Regions from separate parts of the Streptomyces sp. NPDC048623 genome, predicted to be linked through region 1. Evidence: riboswitches for the same ligand, from Rfam matches in the RefSeq annotation. Region 1 holds a riboswitch; the other holds the start of a gene.

What was found. Region 1 has a riboswitch for cyclic di-AMP ahead of AB0C73_RS13455 (M23 family metallopeptidase). Riboswitches for the same ligand answer to the same signal wherever they lie in the genome.
Region 2: it holds a riboswitch for cyclic di-AMP, as region 1 does, so the genes downstream of both, AB0C73_RS14880 (transglycosylase SLT domain-containing protein) here and AB0C73_RS13455 (M23 family metallopeptidase) in region 1, are expected to answer to the same signal.

What each region holds. Positions count from the first base shown of each region.
Region 1 covers NZ_JBEZHV010000007.1:249,741-253,943, forward strand. Annotated here, with positions in the region: gene AB0C73_RS13445 (HPr family phosphocarrier protein) at 47-328, shown strand; gene AB0C73_RS13450 (GntR family transcriptional regulator) at 526-1,209, opposite strand; gene AB0C73_RS13455 (M23 family metallopeptidase) at 1,345-2,115, opposite strand; cyclic di-AMP (ydaO/yuaA leader) riboswitch at 2,128-2,293, opposite strand; gene AB0C73_RS13460 (pitrilysin family protein) at 2,487-3,854, opposite strand; gene AB0C73_RS13465 (pitrilysin family protein) at 3,881-4,203, opposite strand, start outside.
Region 2 covers NZ_JBEZHV010000008.1:233,755-237,957, reverse strand. Annotated here, with positions in the region: gene AB0C73_RS14885 (hypothetical protein) at 1-2,066, opposite strand, end outside; cyclic di-AMP (ydaO/yuaA leader) riboswitch at 2,553-2,705, shown strand; gene AB0C73_RS14880 (transglycosylase SLT domain-containing protein) at 2,710-3,585, shown strand; gene AB0C73_RS14875 (polysaccharide deacetylase family protein) at 3,746-4,203, shown strand, end outside.

The DNA of each region.
Region 1 (4,203 bases):
TGAGAGACTGGTCTAGACAATCGCTGAAAGTTGAAGGGCAACCACCATGGCTGAGCGCCGCGTCAACGTCGGCTGGGCCGAGGGCCTGCACGCCCGCCCCGCCTCCATCTTCGTCCGTGCCGCCACGGCCTCCGGCGTCCCCGTGACGATCGCCAAGGCGGACGGCAACCCGGTCAACGCCGCGTCCATGCTCGCGGTGCTCGGCCTGGGTGCCCAGGGCGGCGAGGAGATCGTGCTCACTTCGGAGGCCGACGGCGCCGAGATCGCGCTCGACCGCCTGGCGAAGCTGGTCGCCGAGGGGCTCGACGAGCTCCCCGAGACCGTCTGACCCGTCACCTCCCCGACGACGGATCACGGAACGCCGTGTCCCCCGGCTCCTCCCGGGCGGACGCGGCGTTTTCGTTTTCCCGCACCTTTCGTGTGCCGTCTACACTCCATTCCCGCTTCCGCGGGAATGCACGGACGAATTCAGGGCAGCACGAAACGGGCCGGGGAATTCTCACCTCTTTGTATACGGCGCCCGCGTTAATTCCGCGGTCCCGCACTGTTTACGGCATGTTGCGAAACCCTCACGCGCGGCCGGTCCGTCCGTTTCAGACGGTGCAGCGGGACCGACCGCTCCACGTGCAGCGCGGTCAGCGCGCGGGCCCGCTCGGCGTCCCGGCGGGCCACCGCGTCCACGATCGCCCCGTGCTCGGCCCACGCCTCGGCGGGCCGCTCGGCCGGCTCGACCGCGTACATCCAGGCGATCTTGTGCCGCAGCTGGGTGAGCAGCGTGGTGAGCGGCGGGCTGCCCGAGGCCTGTGCCAGCGTCTCGTGGAACCAGCCGCCGAGCGCGGCCAGGTCCGCGCCGCGCCCGTCCCTGGCGCGCTCCTGACCGATCCTGACCAGGCCGCGCAGGACCTTGAGGTGGGCGTCGGTGCGCCGCTGCGCGGCCCGCGCGGCACCCATCGGTTCCAGCAGGGAGCGCATGTCGAGCAGATCGGCGGCCTCCTGCTCACCGGGCTCGGCGACATGGGCGCCGGCGTGCCGGCGGCTCACCACGAAGCCCTCGGACTCCAGGGTGCGCAGCGCCTCGCGGACCGGGACGCGGGAGACCCCGTAGCGGCGGGCCAGCTGCTCCTCGGTGAGCCGGGCGCCCCGCGCGTACACCCCGGAGACGATGTCGTCCCGGATCGCCGTGCATACCGATTGCGCGGGAATGCGCATCTGAGACCTCCGATTTCGTCCGCGTCCTGCGACTCTATTGCAGGACGCCGGAAATTCCGACGGCGCCCGTTGGAAACGGACGCAAAAATGCCCCGACTCGAAACCAGCCGGGGCATTTTTACTGAAGTGGGACCGTCAGACGCTCACGCCGCGGGCGCGGAGGTAGCTGATCGGGTTGATGTCGGAGCCGTACTCGGCGGTGGTGCGCGCCTCGAAGTGGAGGTGCGGGCCGGTGGAGTTGCCGGAGGAGCCGGAGACGCCGATCTGCTCGCCGGGGGTGACCTTCTGGCCGACGTACACGCGGATGGCGGAGAGGTGGCCGTACTGGGTGTACGTGCCGTCGTTCATCCGGATCACGATGTTGTTGCCGTAGGCGCCGCCCCAGCCGGCCTCGACGACGGTGCCGGAGCCCACGGAGACGACCTTGGTGCCGTAGGCGGCGTGGAAGTCGATGCCGGAGTGACTGCCGGAGGACCAGAGCGAGCCGCCGGCCTTGTAGCCGGTGCTCACGTACGAGCCGGCCACGGGGAGCTGGAAGGAGGCGAGGCGCTTGCGCTCGGCCTCACGGGCGGCGCGCTCCTTGGCCTCGCGGATCTCCTTGGCGCGGGCCTCGGCCTTGCGCTTGGCCTCGGCGGCGGCCCGGACGCGGGCGGCCTCCTCGGCGGCGGCCTTCTCCTGGGCGGACGCCTGGGCGTCGACCCGCTCGGCGAGGGACTCCTCGGCGATCACCTGGGTGAGGCCGGTGTCCTCCACGGAGGGGCTCTCCGTGTCGGCGGCGAGCGCCGGGGAGGCCAGGGTGCCGATGACGCCGGTGGTGGCGAGAGTCGCCATGCCGGCGAAGCCCGCGCCGCGGCGCGCCATCCGGCTCGAACCACGATGCTTCCCGGTGGCACGGGTGAACGCCATGTAGTGGCTGGTCCTTTCCTTCCCTCTCGCCTACCGGGTTAGCTGACGGGTTCGGAGCAGGAAGGTCTCCTACGGGCCCCTCCGCGCGGAGCGAAGGCGTCCGATTCACCCCAGGGACTGCGTATGGGTCCCCGGCTCCCCAGGCTCGCGCCTTGCGGGGACTCGGCGATGACTGTCCGTTGCCGCGGACGCGGCGTCGTGCAGTGGCCGGACAGCCGCATCGACGCTAGGCCGATCACCTTTCAATAACCAAACGGACACGGGTTTTTGTAAGACATGCCACAGGGCATTCACCCACAGCACTCTGCAATACGGACAAACAGGAGGACCCCGACGAACCAGCCGTCGGGGTCCCTGTGACGGCGGCTCAATCAGCCGGTGACGACGGTCACTTCGCCGATGCCGAGCGCCCGCACCGGGTCCGCGATCTGCGCCGCGTCGCCGACGAGCACCGTCACGAGCCGGTCCACCGGGAAGGCGTTGACGACCGCGGCGGTCGCCTCCACCGTGCCCGTCGCGGCGAGCCGCGCGTACAGATGGGCCTGGTAGTCGTCCGCGAGGTGCTGCTCGACCTGGTCGGCGAGCGTCGCCGCGACCGAGGCGGCCGTCTCGTACTTGAGCGGGGCCACGCCCACCAGGTTCTGCACGGCGACGTCACGCTCCGTGTCCGTCAGCCCCTCGGCGGCCAGGGTGCGCAGCACCTTCCACAGGTCGTCGAGTGCCGGACCGGTGTTGGGGGTGTCGACCGAGCCGCTGATGGCGAGCATCGACGCGCCGTGGCCCTCGCCGTCGGAGCGCAGCACCTGGCCGAAGGCCCGTACGCCGTAGGTGTAGCCCTTCTCCTCGCGCAGGACGCGGTCCAGGCGGGAGGTGAGGGTGCCGCCGAGGCAGTACGTGCCGAGCACCTGGGCCGCCCAGACGCTGTCGTGGCGGTCGGCGCCGACGCGGCCGATGAGCAGCTGCGTCTGCACGGCGCCGGGCCGGTCCACGATGACGACCCGTCCGGTGTCGTCGGCGGTGACGGGCGGCATCGGGCGCGGCGCGGCGGGCTTGCCGCTCCAGGTGCCCAGGGTGTCGGCGAGCTCCTTGTCCAGGTCGACACCGGTGAGGTCGCCGACCACGACGGCCGTGGCGGCGGCCGGGCGCACATGCGCGTCGTAGAAGGCGCGCACGGCGGCGGCGTCGATCGCGGCGACGGTCTCCTCGGTGCCCTGGCGCGGCCGGGACATGCGCGCGCCGGCCGGGAACAGCTCCTTGGAGAGCTGCTTGGCGGCGCGGCGGGACGGGTTGGCCGTCTCGTGCGGGATCTCGTCGAGGCGGTTGCGCACCAGGCGCTCGACCTCGCTCTCGGCGAACGCCGGGGCGATCAGGGCCTCGGCGAGCAGGCCGAGCGCCTTGGGCAGCCGGGAGACCGGGACCTCCAGGGAGACCCGTACGCCGGGGTGGTCGGCGTGCGCGTCGAGGCTGGCGCCGCAGCGCTCCAGCTCGGCGGCGAACTCCTCGGCGGTGTGCCGGTCGGTGCCCTCGGACAGGGCCCGGGCCATGATCGTGGCGACACCGTCCAGGCCCTCGGGCTCGGCGTCGAGCGGCGCGTCGAGGAAGATCTCGACGGCCACCACCTGCTGGCCGGGGCGGTGGCAGCGGAGCACCGTGAGCCCGTTGTCGAGCGCGCCGCGCTCCGGGGCCGGGAAGGCCCAGGGCTTGGCCTCGCCGGCCTGCGGCTGCGGGTGGAACTCCATGCTCGTCAAAGACGCGGCAGCGTCGGTCACTGGTCCGCTCCCTCTTCCTCGTCGCTGTCGGTCTCGTCGGCCGTGCCGCCCACCGGCTCGTAGACGAGCACGGCGCGGTTGTCGGGCCGCAGCCGGGCGGCGGCGACCTCGCGCACCTCGTCGGCGGTGACGTCGAGGACCCGGTCGACGGCGGTCAGCGCCAGCTGCGGGTCGCCGAACAGCACCGCGAAGCGGCAGAGTTCGTCGGCGCGGCCGGCGACGGTGCCGAGCCGGTCGAGCCACTCGCGCTCCAACTGGGCCTGGGCGCGCTCCATCTCCTCGGCCGTGGGGCCGTCGGCGGCGAACCGGGCGAGCTCCT
Region 2 (4,203 bases), on a different contig from region 1:
GCGCGGCCGGCGGCGGTGCGCGGGGTGAGGACGAGCGCGGCGGTCTTGCCCAGGTCGAGGTGCGCCCGCGCGGCCGGGGCCAGCGGTACGCGGACCTCGCGCGCCCAGTACGAGGAGGTGCGCCCACTGCCCGGCAGCCCGTCCACCCGCACCCGGCCGAGGCTCGCGCGGCGGCCCGCGGCGTCGGTCACGGCCACGTCGAGATCGGTGCCCCGGCTGTTCGGCGGCACGATCACCCGCAGGGCCAGGGACTCGGCGCCCGCGAGGGACACCGGCCGCGCAGAACGCACCGTGACCGGCGTGCCGTTACGGCTCCACCGCAGGGCCACGGCGTCGCGCCCCGGCTCGGGCGAGGTCTCCCAGAACGCGAAGTGCGGGGACCTGCCGCCCGCGTCGGGGGACCCCTCGTCGGGGGACAGACAGGACCGGGCCGCGTCGGTGTCGATCTGCGCGCACAGCCGGCCCGCGCCCGACACGGCGAGTGCCGCCCCCGCGTCCGGCGAGCCGGGCACGAAGGCCGGGGTGCGGCCCGCACCGACGGCATGGGTGAGGACCCGGGCCGGACCGGCCGACGGCGCCCGCCTGCCGCTGCCGTCGAGCAGCGGCCGCACCCGGTCGTCGCCCGCCACGAACAGGCGTGCCGCCGCCGCGATGTAGGCGGCGCCCGCGGTCTGCTGCTGCGGGGCGGTCAGTCGCGTACGGGTACCGGGGGAGCAGACCGGGTCGGGCTCGTCCTCGCCCGGCCCCGATCCCCACCCCGACCCGAAGTCGTCCACGGCCGGCGCCTGCGCCTGGCCAGGCGTCCACTCGCTGTTGAAGAAGTTGTGGTTGGCGCCGACCACGTACACCGCGCTGTGCAGCGCCGTGCCCCGGCCGACCCCGCGCGTGCCGTCCAGGTACATCTGCCCCTGGAGGTCGGACACATCGCCGTCGCAGCCGGGCAGGATCGTCATCGACGGCACGTCGGGCACCGGGTTCTGGCCGAAGATCGTCGGCCCGATGAGGACGTCGCCGCGGATCTTCCAGCGCACCGGACCCCGGTAGCCGTCCTGGTCGGCGGGCGGCGCGGACAGGCTGTCGAGCGCCGCCCGGTTCACTCCCTCGCCGCCCCGCGAGTGGCCGACGAGCAGGACGCGGGAGAGATCGGCGGCGGCAGCCGCCTTCCGCACCTCCGCCGGCGCCTTGTCGGTGTGCGCACCCCACTCCGCCCAGCGGGCGAGGTGCAGCCGCACCAGCGAGGAACGGGCCTGCGCGCCGCCGTCGTCGGCCTGGTGGTCCTGCCCGTTGACGCCGTTCGCGGACACGGACAGCGTCACGTACCCCTGCGAGGCGAGCAGCCGCTGCGCCGCCCCGTACCCCTGATGGCTGGGAACGGGCCGCATGCCCGCCGGGCAGGGCCACGCGCCCGACTCCTGGTCGCTGCCGGGCTTGTAGCAGGTGCCGTGCCGCCCGTGCAGGAACAGCGCCACCGGGCGCTTCCCCGGCGCGCCGGCCGGCGCCACCACCGCGGCCCGCATCTCGACCGGCTCGGGGAAGCCGGGCAGCCGTACGGGCTTCAGCGCGTACTCGCCGGCGACGGTGCGGTACGGGCCGGGCGCGCCCGGGTCCACGGGGTTGGCGGGCAGCGGGGCCTCGGGCCGTGCCGCCGGGGCCTGGGGCCGCAGACGCGGGGCGGCGGCGGAGGGTCCGGCGTGGTCGGCGGCGTCGGCGGAGGCGTCGAGCCTTCGTCCGCCCGCCGTCACGCTCAGCCTCGCATCCCCCAACTGCGCGTCTTCCAGCGGGAGTCGGAACGTCCGCCCGTCCGGCCCGGCCACCGGATGGCCGAGGAGCCGCCCGCCGTCCCGGAACTCGACCCGGGCGTTGCCCATCGGCACGGCCTCCCCGGCCGTCCACACCAACTGCCGTTCCGCACCGGCCCCGACGATCCGCCATCCCTCGGGCAGTCGCGGCGCCGCGGCGACCGCCGTCCCGTCCGGTGCCGGCTGTCCGTACGCGAGCCCCGGCGACACACCCGCCAGGGCCAGAAGCGTCACGGCGGTGGTCACGCCGCGTGTGACACGTATCAAAGTGCTCTTCCTCACGATCGTTCTCGTCGACACGGGCCACCGGCACCCCCGGTACGCCGGGCCCTTCCTGCCCCGGGAGGACGGGGGAGGGAGAGACGGGGTTGCCCGGCGGGGGAGGTGTGGCCGGTTCTGGTGCTCAGGGCGTGGGGCAAAACGGACTATGTCCGACTATGAGTACCGAATACCGGAATGCCGAGGTGATTCCTGAAGGGGGTAATTATCGCCAGAATGGCGGTCAGCTGGAGCGGGTGATGTGGGTCACGGCATTTCGGCCGCGGCAAGGCTTCCGGAATGCTGTCGAAGCGTCAGGAACGGGTGGCCGGAAAAGGGTTGAAGGGGTCGCGGGAAACGTCCGGAATGATCCTTTCGTGTTTATCGGTAGATCGATTCCGTGTGATGAATTCCTGCCTTGTTTTCGATATTTGTCTTCGCATACGGTCGCCCCGAAACCGGACGGAAACGCCGAATCCTGCCGCCGCCCGGTCGACCGCACTCACACCCTTCCGGCAGGAGCGGGGGACCCAGGTTTGCCGCCGGTCCCGGTCTCCGGGCACGGCTCGGGGTGAAGCCGCGCTGCGCGCGGCCGGGCATCTCCTGCCCGAACCCGACAGCTCACCTCGCAGGCGAAGGAGAGGAACTCGCCATGCGTGGACCCGGCAAGCACCGTCGCCCCAAGAACACCCCGCTCGCCCGCGGCATCGCCCTCGTCGGCCTCACCGGCAGCGCCGCGCTCGCGCTGCCCCTGGCCGGTGCCACCACGGCCGGTGCGGCGACGCCGCAGGCCGAAACCTCCGTCGCAGTGGCAAAGCAGACGGCTCGGATCACCGTGCAGTCGGCCCCGGCGGCCGTGAAGGCGGCACCGCTGACGTATTCCGTCGTCGCCGGTGACTCGCTTTACAAGATCGCGCAGAAGCACGGGGTCCGGGGCGGCTGGAAGAAGCTCTACAAGGACAACCGGAGCGTCGTCGGCGCCGACCCGCGCCTCATCCACCCGGGCCAGAAGCTCTCCGTCTCCGGAAAGGCCGTCGCCGCCAAGACCGGTGCCGTCAAGGCCGGTGCCCGCAAGAGCGGCGCCGCCACCGGTGCCGCCGCCTCCGCCCCGGTGAAGACGGTCCGGTCGAAGACGGTCCAGGCCGTCGCGACCTCGGCCGGTTCCGCCACCTCCGCCGCTTCCGCGACGTCCGCCGGGTACACGTACGCCGACAACCTCGAGGGCTGGATCCGCGAGTCGCTCGACATCATGGCCCGCGAGGGCATTCCCGGCACCTTCGACGGCATCTACCGCAACGTCATGCGCGAGTCCTCCGGCAACCCGCAGGCCATCAACAACTGGGACTCCAACGCCCTCGCCGGCACCCCCTCCAAGGGCCTGCTCCAGGTGATCGACCCCACCTTCCGCGCCTACCACGTCGCCGGCACCTCCTTCGACCCCTTCGACCCGGTCGCCAACATCACCGCGGCCTGCAACTACGCCGCCGACCGCTACGGCTCCATCGACAACGTCTTCGGCGCCTACTGACGGGACCCGCCGCCCGCGGGTGCCGGACCCACCGGCACCCGCGGGCGGCGTCCGCCCGAAACCCCGCCCGAAACCCCGCCCGAAACCCGTGAAACCGTCCGGGCGTCTTCTCCGTCCTCTCCTGCGGGAGTCGTCAGGAGAATCGGGGAGTGGGCACCACATGGGGCTGAAGGGCAAGTACACGGCGCACATAGCCGCCGTCGCGTCGGCGGTCGCACTGAGTCTGGCGGCCTGGGGGACCGCCGTACTGACGGACAGTGAGGCCGAGGCGTCGTCAGGGGCGGGGGCCGGGGCCGGGCAGGAGCGGCAGGTGCCGCCCACCGAGGAGGGCAAGGGCCCGGCGAAGGTGACGCCGGTGAAGGTGCCCGAGAGCATCGTGCACGCCGCCGAGGCGGGCGGGAAGGCGGTGAACATCACCATCGACGACGGTCCCGACCCGCGGTGGACGCCCCAGATACTCGACGTCCTCAGGGAGAACGACGTCAAGGCCGTGTTCTGCATCGTCGGGCAGCGGGCCAAGGAGTACCCCCAGCTGGTGAAGCGGGTCGTCGCCGAGGGGCACAAGCTCTGCGACCACACCATGGACCACGACACGACCATGGACCGCAAGCCGTTCGC